DNA from 3 places in the Trinickia camelliae genome. Region 2 is predicted to be linked to each of the others. Evidence: predicted binding sites of a transcription regulator. Region 2 holds the regulator's gene; each other region holds the start of a gene.
What was found. The regulator LexA, encoded in region 2, represses DNA repair genes until DNA is damaged. The targets are predictions, from matches to a motif close to ACTGTATNNNNATACAGT.
Positions count from the first base shown of each region.

Region 1: the regulator LexA is predicted to act here: its motif matches at 3,212-3,229, upstream of dinB (DNA polymerase IV).
Region 3: the regulator LexA is predicted to act here: its motif matches at 5,459-5,476, upstream of AAHK20_RS09755 (PA0069 family radical SAM protein).

Region 1 is NZ_JBCHAA010000001.1:359,656-367,409, reverse strand. It holds gene AAHK20_RS01690 (M3 family metallopeptidase) at 1-532, shown strand, start outside; gene AAHK20_RS01685 (amidohydrolase family protein) at 611-1,897, opposite strand; gene dinB (DNA polymerase IV) at 1,982-3,169, opposite strand; gene AAHK20_RS01675 (aspartate/glutamate racemase family protein) at 3,416-4,111, shown strand; tRNA gene AAHK20_RS01670 (tRNA-Met) at 4,192-4,268, opposite strand; gene AAHK20_RS01665 (OFA family MFS transporter) at 4,420-6,072, opposite strand; gene xth (exodeoxyribonuclease III) at 6,438-7,214, shown strand; gene ntrC (nitrogen regulation protein NR(I)) at 7,295-7,754, opposite strand, start outside.
Region 2 is NZ_JBCHAA010000014.1:45,185-52,938, forward strand. It holds gene AAHK20_RS22225 (ABC transporter permease) at 1-594, opposite strand, end outside; gene nodI (nodulation factor ABC transporter ATP-binding protein NodI) at 631-1,545, opposite strand; gene AAHK20_RS22235 (universal stress protein) at 1,835-2,323, shown strand; gene AAHK20_RS22240 (DUF2939 domain-containing protein) at 2,433-3,080, opposite strand; partial or broken gene AAHK20_RS22245 (hypothetical protein) at 3,190-3,390, opposite strand; gene lexA (transcriptional repressor LexA) at 3,608-4,258, opposite strand; gene AAHK20_RS22255 (sulfate ABC transporter substrate-binding protein) at 4,536-5,591, shown strand; gene cysT (sulfate ABC transporter permease subunit CysT) at 5,737-6,645, shown strand; gene cysW (sulfate ABC transporter permease subunit CysW) at 6,642-7,541, shown strand; gene AAHK20_RS22270 (sulfate/molybdate ABC transporter ATP-binding protein) at 7,557-7,754, shown strand, end outside.
Region 3 is NZ_JBCHAA010000004.1:307,742-315,495, forward strand. It holds gene AAHK20_RS09730 (electron transfer flavoprotein subunit beta/FixA family protein) at 1-479, shown strand, start outside; gene AAHK20_RS09735 (electron transfer flavoprotein subunit alpha/FixB family protein) at 502-1,437, shown strand; gene AAHK20_RS09740 (acyl-CoA dehydrogenase) at 1,539-3,329, shown strand; gene AAHK20_RS09745 (D-amino acid dehydrogenase) at 3,469-4,755, opposite strand; gene AAHK20_RS09750 (Lrp/AsnC ligand binding domain-containing protein) at 4,900-5,388, shown strand; gene AAHK20_RS09755 (PA0069 family radical SAM protein) at 5,501-6,631, shown strand; gene AAHK20_RS09760 (NINE protein) at 6,673-7,143, opposite strand; gene rpsP (30S ribosomal protein S16) at 7,563-7,754, shown strand, end outside.

The sequences.
Region 1 (7,754 bases), on a different contig from region 2:
CCTGACCGATATGTCGTCGCATGTCGAAACCAGCGCCACGCTGCCGCGCGATCTCTTCGACAAGATGCTCGCCGCAAAGAACTTCCAGAGTGGGCTCGGCACGCTGCGGCAGATCGTGTTCTCGATGTTCGACATGATGCTGCACGTCGATTTCGATCCGTCCGCGCAAAAGAACGCAACCGATCTCGCGCGCGAGATCAACGAGCGCTTCCATGTGATTCCGCAGGCGCCGTTCTCGCGCTGGCCGAACACGTTCAGCCATATCTTCGCGGGCGGCTATGCGGCGGGCTACTACAGCTACAAGTGGGCCGAGGTGCTGTCCGCCGACGCCTATGCCGCGTTCGAAGAAGCCGCCAAGGCCGCGAGCGGCAGCGTGCTCGATGCGGCGACCGGCACGCGCTACCGTCGCGAGATTCTCGAAGTGGGCGGCAGCCGGCCCGCGATGGAGTCGTTCAAGGCGTTCCGCGGCCGCGAACCGCAAATCGATGCGCTGCTGCGTCATAGCGGCATGTCGGCTGGCTCTGCGCACTAAACCGCGCGCAGTATCGCGCGGCGCGCTGCCCGTGCAGGTTGACGGGTCGCGCGCCGCGCGAGTTCATCTGGACTGGACTCATCGATATAGCTTGAAGTCGACTTCCGCAGGCCGGCCTTCGAGCGATAGTGCCGCGCGCGCCGCGGGCGTTCGCGCCACCACTCTCCCCCGCCTCACCACCGCAAGCCGCGTGGCACGCAGGCGAAGCGCTTCGATCGGATCGCGCGCATCGAGCAGCACGCAGTCCGCGTAATGCCCGGGAGCAATCCCGTAGCCTTCCAGACCGAGGATCTTCGCCGGGTTGACCGTCACCGCATCGAACGCGGCGTGCATCGCATCGACGCCCGTCATCTGCGCAACATGCAGCCCCATATGCGCGACTTCGAGCATGTCCGCCGAGCCCAGGCTGTACCACGGGTCCATCACGCAGTCGTGCCCGAATGCGACATCGATGCCCACCGCGAGCATCTCGGGTACGCGCGTCATGCCGCGCCGCTTCGGATAGGTATCCGAACGGCCCTGCAGCGTGATGTTGATCAGCGGATTCGCAATCGCCGCGACGCCGGCCTCTCGCATCAGCGGCAGCAGCTTGCTCACGTAGTAGTTGTCCATCGAGTGCATCGATGTCAGATGCGAGCCCGCGACGCGTCCGTGAAGCCCAAGCCGGTGCGTTTGCGCGGCGAGCGTTTCAATGTGTCGCGACATCGGGTCGTCGGATTCGTCGCAGTGCATGTCGACACGCAGACCCTTCTCAGCCGCGAATTCGCAGAGCAGGCGCACCGACTCGGCGCCATCGGCCATCGTCCGCTCGAAGTGCGGAATGCCACCGACGACATCGACGCCCATCTCGATCGCACGCTTCAAGTTGTCGAATGCGCCAGGGCTGCGCAAGAGGCCGTCCTGCGGAAACGCGACCAATTGGAGATCGAGATACGGCGCCACGCGCCGCTTCACTTCGAGCAACGCCTCGACGGCGAGCAAACGCGAATCGCAGACGTCGACGTGCGAGCGAATCGCCAGCAGCCCTCGCGCGACGGCCCAGTCGCAATACTGCAGCGCGCGTTCGATCAGCGCTTCTTGTGTGAGATGCGGCTTGAGCTCGCCCCAAAGCGCAATGCCTTCGAGCAGGGTGCCCGATGCGTTCACGCGCGGCAGCCCGTAGGAAAGCGTCGCGTCCATATGAAAGTGCGCATCGACGAACGGTGGCGCGACCAGCAGGCCACCCGCGTCGATTTCTTCACGTCCAGTGGCCGCGAGCCGCGGTTCGACCGCGACGATGCGCTCGCCGTCGATGCCGATATCGACCAGCTCGTCTCGATGTGCGATGTGAGTCGTGAGTGCTGCGCGGCGAATGATCAGGTCCATTGGCGGCTCCCTGTGGCGCTCGTTAGTGTGGGTTCGATTCTAGCGACCCGAAAACAGAAGCGGCAAACCGAGCGCTTGCGAAGCTCAGGCCAAATGGTCGCCGACGCCGTCTTCGCGTGCAGCCCCGTCTGACGCCTCGCCCCGCTCGCTCGCCACGTCCGGCTCATGCTCCGTCAGCTGCAGGTCGTCGAACAGCGCGAATTGCCCGTGCTGAGACGGGTCGTCCTCTTCGAGACGCACACCGACGCCAAGGAGCCGTACCGGCCGGTTGCGCCGCGCCAAGCCCTTTTCGAGCAACGCGAGCAACGTCGGCACGTGAGTCGCGTCGCCGACGCACTCGACCGTCGTGCGCTGAAAATCCGCAAAGCGGATTTTCACGTACAGCTTGCGCACAGCTGACGCCGCACCAGCACGCGCGATCCGCTCGTCGAGCTGCTCGGTGAGGCGCGTGATTTCCGCAGCGCATTCGTCGAGCGTCTTCAGATCGGTCACATAGGTGGTCTCGACGCTGATCGACTTGCGCTCCTGGTCCGCCTGCACCGCGCGGTAGTCGACGCCGCGCGACAGCTCGTAGAGGCGCTTGCCGAACGCGCCGAAGTGCCGATGCAGATCGATCAGCGCCCAAGCGCGCAACTCGAGACACGTCGTGATGCCGAGTTTTTCGAGCTTCGCCGCCGTGACCTTGCCCACGCCGTGAATCTTGCGCACCGGCAACGCCGCGACGAATGCGTCGATTTCGTGCGGACGCACGACGAAGAGCCCGTCGGGCTTGTTCCAGTCGGAGGCGATCTTCGCGACGAACTTGTTTGGCGCGACGCCCGCCGACACCGTCACGCCAACCGTCTCGCGCACCCGCTGGCGAATCTCCTCGGCCATCAGCGTGGCGCTGCCTTTGCAACGCTCAGATCGCGTCACGTCGAGATAGGCTTCGTCGAGCGACAACGGCTCGACGTCGGGCGTGTAATCGCGATAGATCGCCATGATCTGCCGCGAGGCGATCCGGTACTTCTCCATCGCGGGCCGCAGTATCAGCAGCTCGGGACATTTGCGCATCGCGAGCGCAGACGGCATCGCCGAATGCACGCCGAAGCGCCGCGCCTCGTAGTTGCAAGTCGCAATGACGCCGCGCGCCTCGGGGCGGCCGCCCACCGCGAGCGGCCTGCCGCGCAACGACGGATCGTCGCGCATTTCGACCGACGCATAGAAACAGTCGCAATCGCAGTGGATGATCTTGCGCACGGCGGCGCCGCTCGCGCTGGAAGGCGCAAGCATGGGCGAAACGGAGTGCGGATCGAGCGGGTTCAAAGTGGCACCACTGTACAAAAATACAGTGGTTTTTTCAAGCCAGGCGGGCTGGGCGTGCGAGCGTCCCCGTATTGGCAAAACGTCCGGAATCTGTATCGCGGCAAAAGCCGCCGCTGCGCTTATGCTTGTCGGCGTCCAGGCGATAGCGACGGGATAGCGCTGGCCGGATGCGATGCGCAATACGTTACGAAGAGTACGAATGGGAGAGCAAAGATGAAAACAATCGGAGTCATCGGCGGTATGAGCTGGGAATCATCGGCCGAGTATTACCGCTTGCTGAACCGTCACGCGAAGGCGCGCTTCGGCGGACACCATAACGCCAAGAGCCTGATGCTGACCGTCGACTTCGCGCCCGTCGAAGCGCTTCAGCGCGCGGGCGATTGGACTGCGCTCGGCGCGCACATGGCTGAAGCCGCGCAACAGCTCGAGCGCGGCGGCGCCGACCTCGTGATTCTTGCGACCAACACGATGCATCGCGTCTACCCGGCGATCGAAAGCGCGATCACGATTCCGTTCCTGCACATCGCCGATCCGACGGGCGCCGCATTGCGCGATGCCGGTGTGGAGCGCGTCGGTTTGCTCGGCACGCGCTATACGATGGAGCAGACGTTTTACACGGGACGTCTTCGGGAGAAGTACCGGCTGGATACCTTGGCACCCAACGAAGCGGATCGCGCCGACGTGCATCGGATCATCTACGACGAGCTGTGTCACGGCGTCGTGAAAGACGAGTCACGTGCGACGTACCAGCGCGTGATCGACGATCTCGCCTCGCGCGGTGCGCAAGCGGTGATTCTCGGCTGCACGGAAATCACGCTGCTGATCAAGCCCGAGGATTCGTCGCTGCCGGTGTTCGATACGACATCGCTGCACGCGCAAGCGGCGGTCGATTGGGCCGCTCGCGATTGAGCCACGCGGTAAGCGCAAACTGCGCGCAGAAACAACAAAGCCCGCGTGGCGAGATGCCAGCGGGCTTTGTCATGAAGGCTTGGTTGCGGGGGTAGGATTTGAACCTACGACCTTCGGGTTATGAGCCCGACGAGCTGCCAGACTGCTCCACCCCGCGTCAGAGGAAGCGAATTGTACGGGCATGTCATCGGCGCGTCAAACAAAAGCGCCAATTAATTTCGCGGCGCCATGTGAATGACGTTGCGGACCGCGAAGCGATCACGTGTCGATACACGCATATCGCTTCGCCAATCACCCATCGCCAACGCTCAGAACAACGCCACCGCCTTCTGGATGGCGATGAACAGGCCCATGAGGAACGGAATGCCCACAGCGAGCCAAGCGATCACGCTTCCAAAACCAAACCTGCCGCGCGCCGCCGTTTCGGCATTGCCGATCGTGCGGTCCTCATGCAACAGCGAGCGCTCGTGCGCGAGTTCTTCATCCGTCATCCAGTACTTCTTGTCGACCGGCTTCACGAACAAGTTGCAGATGAAACCAACGGCCAGGAAGCCCGCCATGATGTAGAGCGTCACGTCGTAGATCAGGTTGTGCGCGACGCCGTGATCGATCTGGAACTGCCGGATGCCCGCGATCAGCGTCGGTCCGATGATCCCCGCCACCGACCACGCGGTAAGCAAACGTCCGTGAATGGCGCCGACCATCTGCGGACCGAAGATGTCGGCGAGATACGCCGGCACGGTCGCGAAGCCACCGCCGTACATGCTGACGATGATGCAGATCGATGCGACGAACAGCGCCGGCAGCAACAGATGTCCCCACGTCGGCAGCAGGCAATAGAGCACGATGCCCAGCACGAAGAACGTGAAGTACGCGGTCTTGCGGCCGATCTTGTCGGAGAGCGATGCCCAGAAGATTCGCCCAAGCGAGTTGAACAGCGAGACGAGCCCGACGAGTCCCGCCGCCGACGCGACCAACGCCGCCTTTTGCACGGTGCTCATCGTCGTGCCCGGTTCGAGCCCGAGCAGCTTCGGCCCGAACACTTCCTGCAGCATCGGGCTCGCCATCGCGATCACCCCGATGCCCGCCGTCACGTTCGTGCAGAGCACGCCCCAGATCAGCCAGAACTGCGGCGTCTTCCACGCTTGGTTCAGATGGACGTTCTGCCGCGTGATCATCCCTTTCGACTGATCGTTGGCGGGCGGCGTCCAGCCGCGCGGATGCCAGCCGCTCGGCGCGACGCGAAAACCGAATGCGCCTGCCGACATCGCGATGAAGTAGATCACGCCCATCGCCATGAGCGTCTCGCTCACGCCGGGGATGCCGTTACTCGCGAAGTGCCCCATCAGCCACACCGCGAGCGGCGCGCCGATCATCGCGCCGCCGCCGTATCCCATGATCGCGAAACCGGTCGCCATGCCGCGGCGGTCAGGAAACCATCTGATCAGCGTCGAGACTGGCGTGATGTAGCCGATCCCCTGCCCGATGCCGCCGATGAACGCCCCCACGAACACGAGCCAGAGCTGATGAATCGACACGGCGAAGCCCATCAGGATCAAGCCGCCGCCCCAGCAACAAGCGGCGACGAAGCCTGCCTTGCGCGGTCCGGCGTGTTCGAGCCAGCGCCCCCACAGGGCCGCGGAAATCCCGAGCATCGCGATGAAGATTTCGAAGATGTGCGTGACGGCGAGCACCGACCAATTGCAGCTCGACGAAAACAACTCGGCGCTGAAACCTTGCGCTGTGCAGGCCGATGCATCGGCGTTCGAGACAAGCTTTGTCATCGGCAGCCAGAACACCGAGAAGCCGTATGACATGCCGATGCACAGGTGAATGGCCAGTGCCGCCGGCGGCGCGAGCCACCGGTTGTAGTGCGCGCCTGCCACCGTGCGCTCCCGTGAAAGCAAGCCGCCCGGTATTCCTGCGGGTTTCGCGCCTCTGCCTAGTTGAGCGTCGCCCATGGTTCTCCTCCAATGGATCGCGATCCGAACGTTGTCGTTGGGCCGCCTGCGCAGCCGTTTTGTTGTTACCCCGATGCCTGCCAAATCCGTCAATCGAATGCTTGGTTCGAAGGCAATATATGAATTTCAAATTCATATATCGAGCGGATCGACAAGTCATTCTATGAACGCTAGTTGCAGCCTATGTCGATTGCAATAGGTATCGTCACCGCATATGACGTGAGCAAAAAACGTGACCGGTGGCGTAATTGGACAGGCGAGAGCCAAGAGCTGCGCGTGCGGAGGTACTATTGGCGGCGTTTAATGCTCGGCGCGACGCGAGTCGCCCGCCATGCCATCCCCGGATCAATAGCTCGAGTCAAGCAATGAAAATAGCGACGTGGAACGTGAATTCCCTGAAGGTGCGTCAGCAGCATGTAATCGATTGGCTCGAACTGAGCCAAACCGACGTGCTGTGCCTGCAGGAATTGAAATTGCCGGACGAGAAATTTCCGCGCGCCGAACTTGAAGCGAAGGGTTATCGAAGCTGGTTTGCCGGGCAAAAGACCTACAACGGCGTCGGCATTCTCGTGCGCGAGGGGCTGGGTGTCGACGAGGCGACCGTGGTACGCAACATCCCCGGCTTCGAAGACCCGCAGCAGCGCGTAGTCGCCGTGACGATCGATGGCGTGCGAATCGTTTCGGCGTACTTCCCGAACGGACAAGCGCCCGGCACCGACAAATTCGCCTACAAGCTGCGCTGGCTCGACGCGATGCACGATTGGCTCGCCGGCGAGATGCAGCAGTACCCGAAGCTCGCGCTTTTGGGCGACTACAACATCGCGCCGGAAGACCGCGACGTGCACGACCCGAAGGCGTGGGAAGGACAGAATCTCGTGTCGCCGGAGGAACGCGCGGCATTCGTGCGGCTGATCGAACTGGGCTTCGTCGACGCCTTCCGGAAGTTCGAGCAGCCCGAGAAGATCTTCACATGGTGGGACTATCGGATGATGGCGTTTCGCCGCAATGCGGGGATGCGGATCGATCACATCCTGCTTTCGCCCGCGCTCGCGGCTAGCTGCACGGCGTGCGAGGTCGACAAGACGCCGCGCAAGTGGGAACAGCCGTCGGATCACACGCCGGTGGTGGCGCAGATCGGGTGACGTGCGAATGCCTGATGGACGCTCAGGCTCTCTGATTGAAGCAGCGGCGCGCTCCACCTACGCGAACCGCGCCGCCCCCCTCACGGCTCGAGATGCAACTCCTGAATCTTGCGCGTGATCGTATTGCGGCCGATGCCGAGCCGCTCCGCCGCTTCGACCTTGCGGCCGCGCGTGAAGTCGAGCGCTTCACGAATCACCGCGGCTTCGAAGCGCCGTGCGAGCTCATCCATCACGTCGGCGAAGTTCTCGCGCAGCAAGCGCGCGACTTCCGTGCGCAAGCCGTTTTCCCACGCGCTCATGGGCGTCGCGACCGGCATGCCGCCGAGCGTCGACGGCACGGCGGGCGCGGATATCACGCCGTTCGTACCCGCGTTGCCCGGCATGCCGTTCGCCGTTTGCGCCACGCCTGAATCAAGCGCCACGATCTCCTCCGAACCGGAGCGCGCCGGAACGAGATCGGGCGGCAAGTCCTTGATCTCGACCGTCTGCGCAGGCGCCATGACGGTCAGCCAGTTCGCGAGATTTTCGAGTTGACGCACG
Region 2 (7,754 bases):
ATAGAACATGAAGAAGTCGTACGACGGCGCGAGCGCCGTCACGATCATCGCGAGGCTCGCGAAGGCCAGGCCCGCGAGCACGATGGCCGGCAGCGCCAGCAGCATCGACGGAAAGCTCGCGTAGCCGAGCAAGCTCGCCACGAGCATGATCGCGACACCGGAAAGCACCGCCTTGCTGGCGCCCCAGACGATCTCGCCGAGCACGATATCGCCGAGTGTGAGCGGCGTATGCATGATCGCTTCCCACGTGCGCTGCACGTGCATCCGCGAGAAACCCGAATACATCGACTCGAAGCTCGCCGACATCATCACGCTCGAGGCCACTGTCCCGGCCGCGAGAAACGCGATGTAGGAGACGCCCTCGACGCGTCCCACCATGAGCCCGAGCCCCAGGCCGAGACCGAACAGGTAGATCATCGGGTCGGCGAGATTGCCGATCATCGACGCCAGCGCGAGCTTCTTCCACACCAGATAGTTGCGGCGCCACACCGCGGTCCAATGCGTCGCGTTCGCGGGCAGCGCGCTGCGCCAGCGCGAGGTGGTCGTTTGCGACGTGTCGGGGGTGTTGGGCGTGTCGTAGCGGCGAGCGTCCATGTCGTTGGGTCCTGGCGCGTTTTCTTGTGCGAGTGGTCAGTCCTGCATTTCGCGGCCGGTCAGGCGCAGGAACACGTCCTCGAGATTGGCCGGGCGATGCAGATAGCGCAGGCCGGCGCGGCCGTCCAGGCGCGCATGCACCGGCTGCGGATCGCGCACGTAGCAAAAAAGCGTCTCGCCGCTGATATCCGTGCGCACGGCAAACGGCGCTAGCTCGTCGCGCAGCGCGGCGGGGTCGGCGCCGTAGATCTCGATGACCTCGCAGCCGATCTCCGCTTCGATCAACTCCTTTGGTGCGCCCTCGGCGATCTTCTGTCCTTCTTCGATCACGCACAGGCGATGGCAGAGCCGCTCGGCTTCCTCCATGAAGTGCGTCGTGAGCAGGATCGTCTTGCCGCGCGCGAGCAGTGAGCGCAGGCGCTCCCAGATCAAATGCCGCGCTTGCGGATCGAGACCGGTCGTGGGCTCGTCCATGATCAGCACGTCCGGGTCGTTGATGAGCGCGCGCGCCAGCGTGAGGCGCCGCTTCATGCCGCCCGACAGTTCGCCGACGCGTGCATCGGCCTTGTTTTCGAGCCTCGCGAATTCGAGCAGCGTCGGCACCATCGCGCGCGTTTGCGCCGACGAGAGCCCGAAGTAGCGCCCGAACACGAGCAGATTCTCGCGGACGGTGAAGTCGGGATCGAGATTGTCGAACTGCGGCACGACGCCGACGCGCTGACGCGCAAAGCGCGCGCGAGCGGGAATCGGCTCGCCGCAGAGCCGGATCATGCCGGCGTCGGGTTCGCTCATGCCGAGCAGCATCTTGATCGAAGTTGTCTTGCCGGCGCCATTCGGTCCGAGCAGACCGAAGCATTCGCCGATGCGCACATGAAACGACAGGCCGTTCACGACGGCTTTGTCGCCGAAATGCTTTTCGACTTCTTGAAACTCGATGGCAACGTCGGACATGGGCGCGTAGGTTCCAATAGGAGTGCGTGAGAGGCTTGGGCCATTTTAGTGCATCGGCCAACGCGGCTCTGTGCACGCCTTGCGCTGAGTTTGTGCGGTGCAGCGGGACTTGCACCGCGCGCGGAGATCGTCCCGTCCTTTCATGTGGCCCTCGTCCGATTTGGCGCACGAATCGGCCGATCTACTAAGCGTTTTCCATCCCTTGCAAGCGGAATTGCGGCGCACCATGATTAGGGCAAAGGCGCGTACAAGCGTCGAAGACGCGCACAAGCGCATATGGGAGGTCATGATGGCAAGCTACAAAAAAATTCTGTTGTGCTATGACGGCACGCGTGAAGGCCGCAAGGCGTTGCGCTGCGGCGCTGACCTCGCACTCGACTTGAAGGCGGAGACGCATCTGCTGTCGGTCGTCGACATGCGGACGAGCATCGCCCAGAGCGCCGGGCTCTTGACCGATGTGGCGTGCGGCCGCTTCGAAGATGCCGCTCGCGAGATTCTTCAGGAGGGCGTCACCTGGCTAACCGAACGGGGCGTGCAGGCGCACGGTCATTTCGCGTTCGGCCACCCGATCGACGAGATCGCCAATCTCGCCAATGAACTCCAGGCCGATCTGGTCGTGGTCGGCCACCGTTGCCGCAGCGGCCTGTCGCGCTGGTGGATGGGTTCGGGAAACACGCAACTGCTCGACCGCGTGTCGTGCAGCATTCTCGTTGCGTGTTCGTCGCCACAAGAGCAACGAAAGGAAGCGGAAACCGAAGCTGCGATGAGCGTGCGTTAAGTTCAGTCTCTGGTGCGGCCAGTTGCCCATGCTGGCCGCACGTCACCGTGGTCACGCGTGTTTGAGCGGGCTAAATGAGCGCGCTTAACCGATCTAAGCGCCTAGCGATCTAACCGTTTAGCTCGACGGCCACCAGCTTCCACGAAAACAACCCTTCGCGATGCAGAATCGCCGAATACGGCGCGTTGCCCGCATTGCGCTGGTAGGTGACGGCGAACTCGTTGACGCCGCGATAGCCCGCGGTGGTTTTCGCCGGCACCGGTGCCGAGGCCGACTGGCTCTGGGACGGCGCCGGCGCCGGTTGCGCCGGTTGTGAGGGGGCCTCCTTCGAAGCCGTGTCTTCCGAGGCCTCGCCCGGTTCAGGCGGATGCTCGCCGGGCGTACCGCGCGGCGGCATGCCGTCGAGAATCGCGGCCACGCCGTCAGGTGTCGCATAGGCGTCGACGAGCGGTCCGACCAACGCCATTCCGATCATTGCCCCAATAGCGGCGAACGGATTGTGGAGCTTTTGCTCGTCGATACGCCGTGTCAGCACTTGCGTGACTTGATCCTTGAGGCTCTGGCGCAAAGCCGGATAGTCGACGTACTGATTGAGCGTCTGCGCATCGCGTGCGTCAGCTGCGCGCTTCAAGCGATCGAGAGCAACGTACGGCGACGCGTAGGCATAGCCCAATACCGCGACCACAGCGATTGCGATAACAGCCTTTATCGCAAGAGCAACCGGATTGCGTTGCGTTGAGCGAACGGGATCGGACATGAGGGAAAGGTCTCCGCAAAAAAATAACGATGAACGGTGGACCGTCAAGCCAAGAAAATGATCCCTTCAGAATTGTTAGCTATTGCAACTGAGTGCGCCGCCGAGCCCATCAATCGAAAAGCCCTTGCTGCGCGCCCGAGCCTTCGGCGGCAATGCAACGATCGATCATCCGGCAGACCGCGTCGATGGTGCCGACCATGATCAGGCGCGACGCGCTGTGATAAACGCGCACCGGCCCGCGCCGCGTGGGTTCCGAGTTCAAGCCGCTATTCAACGACACCCGCGCGAACGCCGGCAGCGCCGACGGCAGTGCCGGCTCCCATCTCCCCGCTTGCGATTCGAACTGCAATCCGGGCTGATCGAAGCGTGTTTCTGCGACTCGCGCGGTGCGAGTCAGCGTGTCGATGGCTTCGAGCGGTGCGCAAGGCACGACGCCGCGCAAATGGCGCAGGCGGCCGAATTGACGGAAAGGCAAGAGGCGGGCAAGGCGGTCCATGGCATTTCTCCAGTCAGAGTCCGGGCAGCGTTCAGAATTCGGTCGGGCGAATCAGCCCCACCGCAATACCTTCGAGTGCGAATTCCGCGCTCCCGGCCTGAACAAAGATGTTGTCGTAATCGGGGTTCTCGGCGATCAGTTCGATGCCGTCCTTGCGACGCTTGAGGCGCTTGACGGTGACGTCGTCGCCGAGCCGCGCGACGATGATCTGGCCGTCTTTCGCTTCGCTGCGCTTTTGCACCGCGAGCAGATCGCCATCGAGGATGCCGGCGTCGCGCATCGACAGCCCGCGCACTTTCAACAGGTAGTCGGGCTTGCTCGAGAAGAGCGCCGGATCGCATGCGTAGTGCTGCGAGATGTGCTCTTGCGCGAGGATCGGACTGCCCGCCGCGACGCGCCCGACGAGCGGCAGCGAAAGCTGCATCAGGCCCGCGTGCGGCAGCGTGAACTGATGCGGCGCGTCGTCCACGCCCATCAGCAGGCGGATGCCGCGCGAGGCGCCGGCGGCGAGTTCGATCACCCCTTTGCGCGCAAGCGCCCGCAGGTGTTCTTCGGCCGAATTGGCCGAGCTGAAGCCGAGTTCGGCGGCGATCTCGGCCCGCGTGGGCGGAAACCCGCTTCTTTCGATCGTCTGGCGGATCAAGTCAAAAACCTGCTGCTGCCTTGCGGTGAGTTTGGTCATGGCACTGTATGGATAGACAGGTGACTGTATTTTTATACAGTATTCGTCACATTTCAAGCGTTACTTTAAGTGTTGCTATCCGAGCCAGCCGTGACGCTTGATCGAGGTCATCCGCGACGCCGGAGCACCCAAACGGCTGGCATAGCACCGATTCCCGCTGTCGCTATCCACTTTTTGTCATTAAAGAATGAAGATTTATTATTTTTGAGTATGTAGGCCCTTCGCTAGACTGGCCCGACGTAATAAGGCGGCAGTCTTGAAAACGGAGAACAAACGAATGGCCGAAAGGAATACGGGGAAGGCGGGCAAGGCTCGCCGGTGGGTTGCGACGCTGGCTTTGAGCGCGCTGTCGACGGTGGCCGGCGTGCTGACGCTTACCGCGAGCGCGCCCGTGCACGCCGATACGACGCTGTTGAACGTGTCCTACGACCCGACGCGCGAGCTGTACCAGGACATCAACCAGGCATTCGGCAAGGAGTGGAAAGCGAAGACCGGCGAAACGGTGACCTTCAAGCAGTCGCACGGCGGCTCGGGCGCGCAGGCGCGCTCAGTGCTGGACGGCTTGCAGGCCGATGTCGTGACGCTCGCGCTCGCCTACGACATCGACGCGCTCGCGAACAAGGGGCTCATCGACAAGAACTGGCAGAAGCGTTTGCCCGACAACGCGTCGCCGTACACGTCGACGATCGTGTTCCTCGTGCGCAAGGGCAATCCGAAGCACATCAAGGATTGGGACGACCTCGTGAAACCGGGCGTGTCGATCGTCACGCCGAACCCGAAAACCTCGGGCGGCGCGCGCTGGAACTACCTCGCGGCCTGGGCGTACGCGGTGCACCAGCCGGGCGGCAACGACCAGACGGCGAAGGCGTTCATCACCAAGCTCTACAAGAACGCCGGCGTGCTCGATTCGGGCGCGCGGGGCGCGACGACGAGCTTCGTGCAGCGCGGCATCGGCGACGTGCTGATCGCGTGGGAAAACGAGGCGTTCCTGTCGCAGAAGGAGTTCGGCGCGGACAAGTTCGAGATCGTCGTGCCGTCGGTGAGCATCCTTGCCGAGCCGCCGGTGGCGGTGGTCGACAAGGTCGTCGACAAGCACGGCACGCGCAAGCTCGCCGAGGCGTATCTGAACTTCCTCTATAGCGACGAAGGGCAGGAGATCGCCGCGAAGAATTTCTATCGTCCGCGTTCGAGCAAGGTGCCGGCCGCGCTGACGGACAAGTTTCCGAAGCTGAAGCTGTACACGGTCGACGACACGTTCGGCGGCTGGACCAACGCGCAGAAGACGCATTTCGCCGACGGTGGCGTGTTCGATTCGATTTATCAGCCTCAGTAACACAAGCAGTCACGCAGAAAGAGAGTCAACTGCCAGTTTCGGCTGGCTATAACAACGACGACGAGCGGCCCAGCGCGTCACACGACGACGCACCAGCCGCTCGCGAACGGCTCCTTTCGGAGCCGCACCCAAGAAGAGCATCCGCATGACGACGTTCACCTTCCGCAAGCCGAGCGCGCTGCCCGGTTTTGGCGTGACGCTCGGTATCACGGTGGCGTATTTGAGCCTCGTGGTGCTGATCCCGCTTGCCGCGACGTTCCTGAAGACGGCCACGCTCGAGTGGGATCAATTCGTGCGCGCGGTCGCGTCGCCGCGCGTGCTGGCGTCTTATCGGCTCACGTTTTCGGCGGCGCTCGGCGGGGCGCTCATCAACGCCGTGTTCGGTTTTCTCGTGGCGTGGGTGCTCGTGCGCTACACGTTTCCCGGCAAGCGCATCGTCGATGCGGTCGTCGATTTGCCGTTTGCGCTGCCGACTTCGGTCGCGGGCATTTCGCTTGCCGCCGTCTATTCGGGCAACGGCTGGATCGGGCAGTTTCTCGCGCCGCTCGGCATCAAGATCGCGTTCACGCCGTTGGGCGTGCTGGTCGCGCTGACCTTTATCGGTCTGCCGTTCGTCGTGCGCACCGTGCAGCCCGTGCTAGAAGACTTCGAGCGCGAGCAGGAGGAGGCCGCGGCGTGCCTCGGCGCGTCGCGCTGGCTGACCTTTCGCCGCGTCGTGCTGCCCGCCGTGACGCCCGCGCTGCTCACCGGTTTCGCGCTCGCGTTCGCCCGCGCGCTCGGCGAATACGGATCGGTAATCTTCATCGCCGGCAATGTGCCGATGAAGTCCGAGATCACGTCGCTCTTGATCATCACGAAGCTCGAGCAGTACGACTATGCGGGCGCGACGGCGCTGGCCGTCGTGATGCTCGTCGTGTCGTTCGTGATGTTGCTGTTGATCAATACGCTGCAGTGGTATTTGCAGCGGCGCACGAGCCGCGGGGCGAGCGGTCCGGTAGGTGGCGCAGCAGCGGCGTCTGAGATTGCGCCCGCGATTGAAGGAGCCGCGCGATGAGCCACGATTCCGCCGTCCTCCAGCGAGCGCCGAGCGCGCGCGCTGCAAGTGAATCAAACCCAGTTACGGAGCCGCGCTTGGTGCGCTGGGCGCTGACCGGCATCGCGCTCGTGTTCCTCACGCTCTTTCTCGCCGTGCCGCTCGCGGCGGTGTTTTACGAGGCGTTCAGAAAAGGCGTCGGCTATTACTTCGACTCGCTCGCCGATCCCGACGCCTGGTCCGCGATCAAGCTCACGCTGCTGGTCGCGGCCATTGCCGTGCCGCTGAACCTCGCGTTCGGACTCGCGGCGTCGTGGGCGATCGCGAAGTTCGAATTCAAGGGCAAGGCGCTGCTCACCACGCTGATCGATCTGCCGTTTTCGGTGTCGCCCGTGATCTCGGGGCTCATCTACGTGCTGATGTTCGGCGCGCAAGGCTGGTTCGGCCCGTGGCTCGCCGATCACGACGTGCAGATCATCTTCGCTGTGCCCGGCATCGTGCTCGCAACGGTCTTCGTCACGTTTCCTTTCGTCGCGCGCGAGCTGATTCCGCTGATGCAGGCCCAGGGCAACGATGAGGAAGAAGCCGCGCACGTGCTCGGCGCGTCGGGCTGGCAGATCTTCCGCCGCGTCACGCTGCCGAACGTCAAGTGGGGCCTGCTCTACGGCGTGATTCTCTGCAATGCGCGCGCGATGGGCGAGTTCGGAGCGGTGTCGGTGGTGTCTGGTCACATTCGCGGGCAGACCGATACGATGCCGCTCCACGTCGAGATTCTCTACAACGAGTACAACTTTTCGGCCGCGTTCGCGGTGGCGTCGCTGCTCGCATTGCTCGCGCTCGTGACGCTCGGCCTGAAGCTCATCGCCGAACGCGGAATGGCCGCGGCGCGGCCGGGCGCAACCCAGTCGGACCAGTAAAGAGGCGTATCACGCATGGGCATCAACGTTCGCAATCTGCAAAAACGTTTCGGCGATTTCACGGCGCTCGACAACGTATCGCTCGACTTCCCTCCGGGCGAGCTCGTCGCGCTGCTCGGGCCGTCCGGCTGCGGCAAGACCACGCTCTTGCGCGTCATCGCCGGACTCGAACACGCGGACGCCGGACAGGTCGTGCTGCAAGGGCAGGACGTC
Region 3 (7,754 bases), on a different contig from region 2:
ACCTGCAGCCGCTGGCTGTGGCGAAGCTGCTCAAGGCGGTGGTCGATAAGGAGCAGCCGCAGCTGGTGATCCTCGGCAAGCAAGCGATCGACGACGACAGCAACCAGACCGGCCAGATGCTCGCCGCGCTGGCGAACCTGCCGCAAGCGACGTTTGCCTCGAAGGTCGTCGTCGCCGACGGTAAAGCCACGGTGACGCGTGAAGTCGACGGCGGTGCGGAAACGCTGTCGTTGAAGCTCCCCGCAGTGGTGACCACGGATCTGCGCTTGAACGAGCCGCGCTACGTGACGCTGCCGAACATCATGAAGGCGAAGAAGAAGCCGCTCGAAACGTTGAAGCCCGAAGACCTTGGGGTGGACGTCGCGTCGCGCCTGAAAACGCTGAAAGTCACGGAGCCGCCCAAGCGCAGCGCCGGCGTGATGGTGCCGGACGTGAAGACGCTGGTCGAGAAGCTGAAGACCGAAGCCAAGGTACTGTAAGACGGACGCGGAGACGATAGAGATGACGATTCTGGTTATTGCCGAACACGACAATGCGTCGATCAAGGGCGCGACGCTGAACACGGTCGCGGCCGCACAGAAAATTGGCGGCGACATTCACCTGCTGGTGGCGGGCCACAACGCGCAAGCTGCGGCGGACGCTGCTTCGAAGATCGCGGGTGTCAGCAAAGTGCTGCTGGCCGACGCGCCGCAACTGGCCGAGGGCCTGGCGGAAAACGTCGAAGCGACGGTGCTGAACATCGCGAAGGACTACTCGCACATCCTGGCGCCGGCGACGGCCTACGGCAAGAACATCGCGCCGCGCGTGGCAGCGAAGCTCGACGTGGCGCAGATCAGCGAAATCACCGCAGTTGATTCGGCCGACACGTTCGAGCGCCCGATCTATGCGGGCAATGCGATCGCGATCGTGCAATCGAGCGATCCGGTCAAGGTGATCACGGTGCGTGCGACAGGTTTTGACGCCGTCGCAGCGGAAGGCGGCAGCGCCGCGGTTGAGAAGATCGAAGCCGCAGCCGACTCAGGCGTTTCGCAGTTCGTGAACCGTGAAGTGATGAAGCTGGACCGTCCGGAACTGACTAGTGCGAACATCGTGGTGTCGGGCGGCCGTGGCTTGGGCAGCGGCGAGAACTACACGAAGGTGCTCGAGCCGCTGGCGGACAAGCTGAACGCGGCGCTGGGCGCCTCGCGCGCGGCGGTCGACGCGGGTTACGTGCCGAACGACTACCAAGTGGGCCAGACGGGCAAGATCGTCGCACCGCAGCTGTACGTGGCGGTCGGCATCTCGGGCGCGATCCAGCACTTGGCCGGCATGAAGGACTCGAAGGTGATCGTCGCGATCAACAAGGACCCGGAAGCACCGATTTTCAGCGTCGCCGATTACGGCCTCGTTGGCGATCTGTTCACGCTCGTGCCGGAACTGGTCAGCGAACTCGGCTGATCGAGGTCAAAGCCGCTCCCGGCGGCGTCCGGCAATATTAAAAACTAAGGCAAGCGAAGGGGCGCATTAGGCGCCCCTTTCTATATCCACTGGAGGACACAATGAGCTACACCGCGCCCATCAAGGACATGCTGTTCGTGATGAAGGAACTGGCGGGCCTCGATGACGTCGCAGCGTTGCCGGGTTTCGAGGACGCCACATCGGAGACGGCTCAAGCCGTGCTGGACGAAGCCGCGAAGCTGTGCGGCGAAGTGCTGGCGCCGCTGAACGTCGAAGGCGACCGCAACCCGAGCAGCTGGAAGGACGGCGTGGTGACGGCGTCGCCCGGCTTCAAGGACGCGTTCCGCCAGTTCGCCGAAGGCGGCTGGCAGGGCGTGCAGCACCCGGCGGAATACGAGGGGCAGGGCTTGCCGAAGCTGATCGGGACGCCGTGCGTCGAGATGCTCAACGCGTCGAACTTGTCGTTCGCGCTGTGTCCGCTTCTGACCGACGGCGCGATCGAAGCGCTGTTGACCGCCGGCACTGAAGAACAAAAGCAGCGCTACGTACCGAAGCTGATCTCCGGCGAGTGGACCGGCACGATGAACCTCACGGAACCGCAAGCCGGTTCCGATCTCGCGCTGGTGCGCACGCGCGCCGAGCCGCAAGGCGATGGCACGTACCGCGTCTTCGGCACGAAGATCTTCATCACGTGGGGCGAGCACGACATGGCGGACAACATCGTCCACCTCGTTCTCGCGCGCCTGCCGGATGCGCCTGAAGGCGTGAAGGGCATTTCGCTCTTCATCGTCCCGAAGTTCATGATCAACGACGACGACACGCTCGGCGCGCGCAACGACGTGCATTGCGTGTCGATCGAGCACAAGCTCGGCATCAAGGCGAGCCCGACCGCGGTCCTGCAGTTCGGAGACCATGGCGGCGCGATCGGCTATCTCGTCGGCGAGGAAAATCGCGGCCTAGAGTACATGTTCATCATGATGAACGCGGCGCGTTTCGCCGTCGGCATGCAGGGCGTCGGCGTCGCGGATCGCGCTTATCAGAAGGCCGTGGCCTATGCGAAGGAGCGTGTGCAAAGCCGTCCGGTCGACGGTACGGCTAAGCAATCGGTCACGATCATCCATCACCCCGACGTGCGCCGCATGCTCGCGTCGATGCGTGCGCTGACCGAAGGCGCTCGCGCGCTCGCCTATGTGGCCGCAGCGCATTGCGATATCGCGCATCGCCACGCCGACGAGGCGGTGCGCGCCGAGCATCAGGCGATCTACGAATATCTCGTGCCGGTCGTGAAGGGATGGAGCACGGAGATGTCGATCGATGTCGCGAGTCTCGGTGTGCAGGTGCACGGCGGGATGGGCTTCATCGAAGAGACGGGCGCGGCGCAGTTCTATCGCGACGCGCGCATCCTGACAATCTATGAAGGCACGACCGCGATTCAGGCCAACGATCTGATCGGCCGCAAGACGCTGCGCGATGGCGGTGCGATCGCGAAGACGCTGCTCGCGGACGTTGCGCAGACTATCGAAGCGCTCGCGGCTCACCCGGGCGCGGCATTCGCTTCGATGCGCGAGCAGCTCGCGAACGGGCATCGTGCACTGGGTGCGGCCGTGGACTACGTGGTCGCCAACGCGAAGAGCGATCCGAATGCGGTCTTTGCGGGCAGCGTGCCGTATCTGAAGCTCGCAGGCGTCGTGCTGTGCGGCTGGCAGATGGCGCGCGCGCTCCTGGCGGCCGCAGCCAACGAGGCGAGCGACCCGTCGTTCTATAGCGCGAAGATGGCAACTGCGCGTTTCTATGCCGAGCATGTGCTGCCGCAAGCGGGGGCGTTCGAGGCGTCGATCGTCAGCGCGAAGGGCGGGGAAGGCGTGCTTGCGCTGACTGAGGATCAGTTCTGACGGTAAGCATAACGTAGTCACGTAGCGAGCCCAAAGCAAAGGGCGCCTGATCGTCGGATCAGGCGCCCTTTGTGTTTTCATGCCGTCGAGCCAGCACCCTTGTCGCCGCTAGTAGGGAAATTCGCTGGTTAAAGCCGCATCAAGCGTAAGCCGGACGACCCGTGCCGCCCGTGTCGCCGAGATAGCGATGCACCGACAGATCGCCCGATTGAATCGCCGGCTGCTTGCCCGAGATCAAGTCGGCGAGCAGTTGGCCCGAGCCACAGGACATCGTCCATCCGAGCGTGCCGTGGCCCGTGTTCGTGAACAAGTTCGACACCGGCGTGCGGCCGACGATCGGCGTGCCGTCCGGCGTCATCGGACGCAGGCCGGTCCAGAACGTGGCCTTCGTCGTGTCGCCGCCGCCCGGGAACAGGTCGTTCACGCACATTTCGAGCGTTTCGCGGCGCGCCTCGCGCAGTTCCTTGTCGAAGCCGACGATCTCCGCCATGCCGCCGACGCGAATCCGGTCGTCAAAGCGCGTGATCGCGATCTTGTACGTTTCGTCGAGCACCGTCGACACCGGCGCCGCCGACGCATCGACGATCGGCGCCGTGATCGAATAGCCCTTCAACGGGTACACCGGAATCTTCACGATGTCCGACAGGAACTGGGTCGAATACGAGCCGAGTGCGACGACGTAGGCGTCGGCGCGGACCATTTCGGGACCGCACTGCACGCCGGAGATTCGGTCGCCGGACATCGCGAGTGCGTCGATCGGCGTGTTGAAGCGAAACTTGACGCCGAGTTGTTCGGCGAGCGCAGCGAGGCGCGTCGTGAACAGCTGGCAGTCGCCGGTTTCGTCGCCGGGCAGACGCAGGCCGCCGGTCAGCTTGTGCGACGTGGCCGCAAGCGCCGGCTCGGCGCGGGCCAGCTCGCTCGGGCTCAGCAGCTCGAACGGGACGTTCGCGTCCTTCAGCACGGCGATGTCCTTCGCGGCGCCGTCGAGCTGTTGCTGCGTGCGGAAAAGCTGGAGCGTGCCGCCGGTGCGGCCTTCATACTGAATGCCGGTGTCGGCGCGCAGCACTTGGAGGCAGTCGCGGCTGTACTCGGCGAGCCGGACCATGCGGCCCTTGTTGACGGCATAGCGCTCGGCGGTGCAGTTCTGCAGCATCTGCCACATCCAGCGCAGTTGGAATTGCGTGCCGTCGAGCCGGATGGCGAGCGGCGCGTGCTTCTGGAACATCCACTTGACGGCCTTGAGCGGGACGCCCGGCGCGGCCCACGGTGCAGCGTAGCCCGGCGAGATCTGGCCGGCATTGGCAAAGCTGGTTTCGAGCGCCGGGCCGGCCTCGCGGTCGATCACGGTGACCTCGTGCCCCGCACGCGCCAGATAATAAGCAGTCGTCGTCCCGACGACCCCGCTGCCCAAAACGACGACTCGCATAGCTGCTCCCAGTAGGTTTTTCTGCTATTCGGGCCGAGGCGTTCAATAACCTCAATATGCCCGCTTGGTCCAGTGTTAGCCGCTATACTATTGAGCCAGGTCTAGTTTTTGTTATCGTATTTTTTACGTTTTTGGTAAAAGCCCATGAGAACGCAACGCCACCCGGTCCGTGCACTCGATAAGCTCGATCACAAGATACTGAAATTACTTCAGGCGGATGGCCGGATGGCCATGAAGGACTTGGCGGAGCAGGTCGGGCTGACCGTGACGCCGTGTATCGAGAGGGTGAAGCGCATGGAGCGCGATGGCGTGATCACGGGCTACTACGCGCGCGTCAATCCGGTGGAGCTCGGGGCGGCGCTGCTCGTGTTCGTCGAGATCACGCTCGATCACAAGAGCGGCAACATGTTCGACCAGTTTCGCCGCGAGGTGCAGAAGATTCCCGAGGTGCTGGAATGCCACCTCGTGTCGGGCGATTTCGACTATCTGATCAAGGCGCGCATCGGCGAAATGGCCGACTACCGCAAGCTGCTCGGCGACATCCTGCTGCAGTTGCCGGGCGCCGTGCAGTCGAAGAGCTATGTCGTGATGGAGGAGATCAAGGAGTCGCTGACGATCGCTGTCGGCGAATAGCGAGGCCGGGGCCGGTAGACGTACGCGGCCTCGCAAATCCGGCGAGCAGCTTGGCGTTATGCGAAGCGATACTGTATATTTATACAGTATACGCCGCTGCCAAGTTCGAGCCATGGACGATTCCGAATTTCCGATTGCCTTGCCCGTGCCTCGCAAAGGGCGCGGGGCCGTCACGAATCTGCAGGGCCGCTATGAAGTCGACCAGCGCGAGAAGGTCGATGACGGCTGGGTGAGATCCGAGGATGACGAAAGCGAAGCGCCCGCCCTGCGCACGCAGGTGTTCGAGGAGCGAGCGAAAAGCATCCTGACGCGCAACACCTCGCCCGATATTCCGTTCAGCGTTTCCCTGAATCCGTATCGCGGCTGCGAGCACGGCTGCATCTATTGTTTTGCCAGGCCGACGCACAGCTATCTCGGTTTGTCGCCAGGGCTCGATTTCGAAAGCCGCATTTACGCCAAAGTGAACGCCGCGGAGTTGCTCGAACGCGAGTTGTCGAAGAAGACCTATGTGCCGGAGCCGATCGCGCTAGGCGTCAACACGGATGCCTATCAGCCCGTGGAGCGCGAATTGCGCATCACGCGGCGCGTGATCGAGGTGTTGCACGAGCGCGGTCATCCTTTTGCGGCCATTACAAAGTCGTCGCTGATCGAGCGCGATATCGATCTGCTTGCGCCGATGGCGGCGCGCAATCAATTCATGGCCGCGGTGACCGTCACGACGCTCGACGCCGATATCGCCCGCACGCTCGAACCGCGCGCCGCGACGCCGTCGCGCCGGCTGCGCACGATCCGCGCCTTGAGCCAGGCGGGCATTCCAGTTGGCGTGAGCATCGCGCCCGTGATCCCGTTCGTCACCGAGCAGGACATGGAGCGCGTGCTCGAGGCATGCGCCGAAGCGGGGGCGTCGAGCGCGAGCTACATCATCCTGCGTTTGCCGTGGGAGGTGGCGCCGCTGTTCAAGGATTGGCTCGCCGCGCATTTCCCCGACCGTGCGGAGCGCGTGATGGCGCGAGTGCGTGACATGAGGGGCGGCAAGGACTATGACTCGTCGTTCGCGCAGCGTATGAAGGGGGAGGGCTTGTGGGCGGAGCTGCTCAAGCAGCGCTTTCACAACGCGGTGCGCCGGCTGGGTCTCAATGAGCGCAGGCGCGGAATTCTCGATATCTCGCAGTTCCGCACACAGTTAGCTGGAACGCGGCCGTCCGAGCCGCCCCAAGACAACCCGCAGTTGAGCCTCTTCTGACGGGCCGGCACATCCGGGTGCGCTAACACCTGCGGCTGTTTTTATTGCGAAAGCGACTTCGCCGCTTCGACTTGCGACTCGAAGTAGGTTTGGAATGAAAGCGCGAGCCCGCTCATCAACAGGAAAGCGCCGAAAAACAGCGAAAAGATCACGACGAAGATGACCGTCCAGCCGGAGCGGCTGTGCTTACCGGTGTGCGCGTTGAATTGCGCATCCCATTTCTGGTCGGGACGCAGTCCGTAGACGATCGCGGCGAGGAACGCCGCAAAGAGCGAAACCGCGCCGGGAACCGCGAGCCACCAGCCGATCGTGGCGGCGCGCTGGGTGGCGACGAGCAGCAGGACGCCCGGAATGCCGATGATCGTGCCAACCAGATGCGCCCAGCCGAACACGTCACGAAAGCCATACAGATAGAAGCGATGTGCGCCTAGGCTACCGAAAAAGAAAGCGAGCGCGGCAGTGAGGGTCTTCGAGCGAAAGCGGGGTGAGGCTGACGAAGCGTTGGCGGACATAGACGTCTTGCAAGGAGGCGGTCGACGGAACGAATGGCGGGCGGCGACGCAAAACGAGGCGCGCCACAGCAGACCGCGCATTCTACGCCGAGCCCGCGTGCGGGAGCATGTGGCGAGCCGCAGCGTGAGGAGAGGCGTGAAGACATGGCGGGCTCTTGCGGCTGTGTCGATAGGCGAGTGCCCGGGATGGGTCCGGTTCTGTCGCAGGTAGTTCGCACCGTTTGATAGGAGGAAAGCGAGCTTTTACGCGCCTCTCGGCGCGATTTGCAGGCCGTTTCCCAGCTTGCTGATCAGGTGGTGTGTCGGTATCGCACCACCCGTGCTTCCAGTTTTTCAGGTAAGTGTTTGTTATGGCTTCGGTTTCCCGCTATAATCGACTGTTTCTGTGGTTCCGAACCCCGGTTTTCAAGGATTCTAGTATGGTCATCATCCGCTTGGCTCGTGGCGGCTCGAAGAAGCGCCCGTTCTACAACATCGTCGCAACCGATTCGCGTAACCGTCGTGACGGCCGCTTCATCGAACGCGTTGGCTTTTACAACCCGGTCGCTACGAAGGGTGAGTCGCTGCGCATCGCTCAAGACCGCCTCACGTACTGGCAAGGCGTTGGCGCA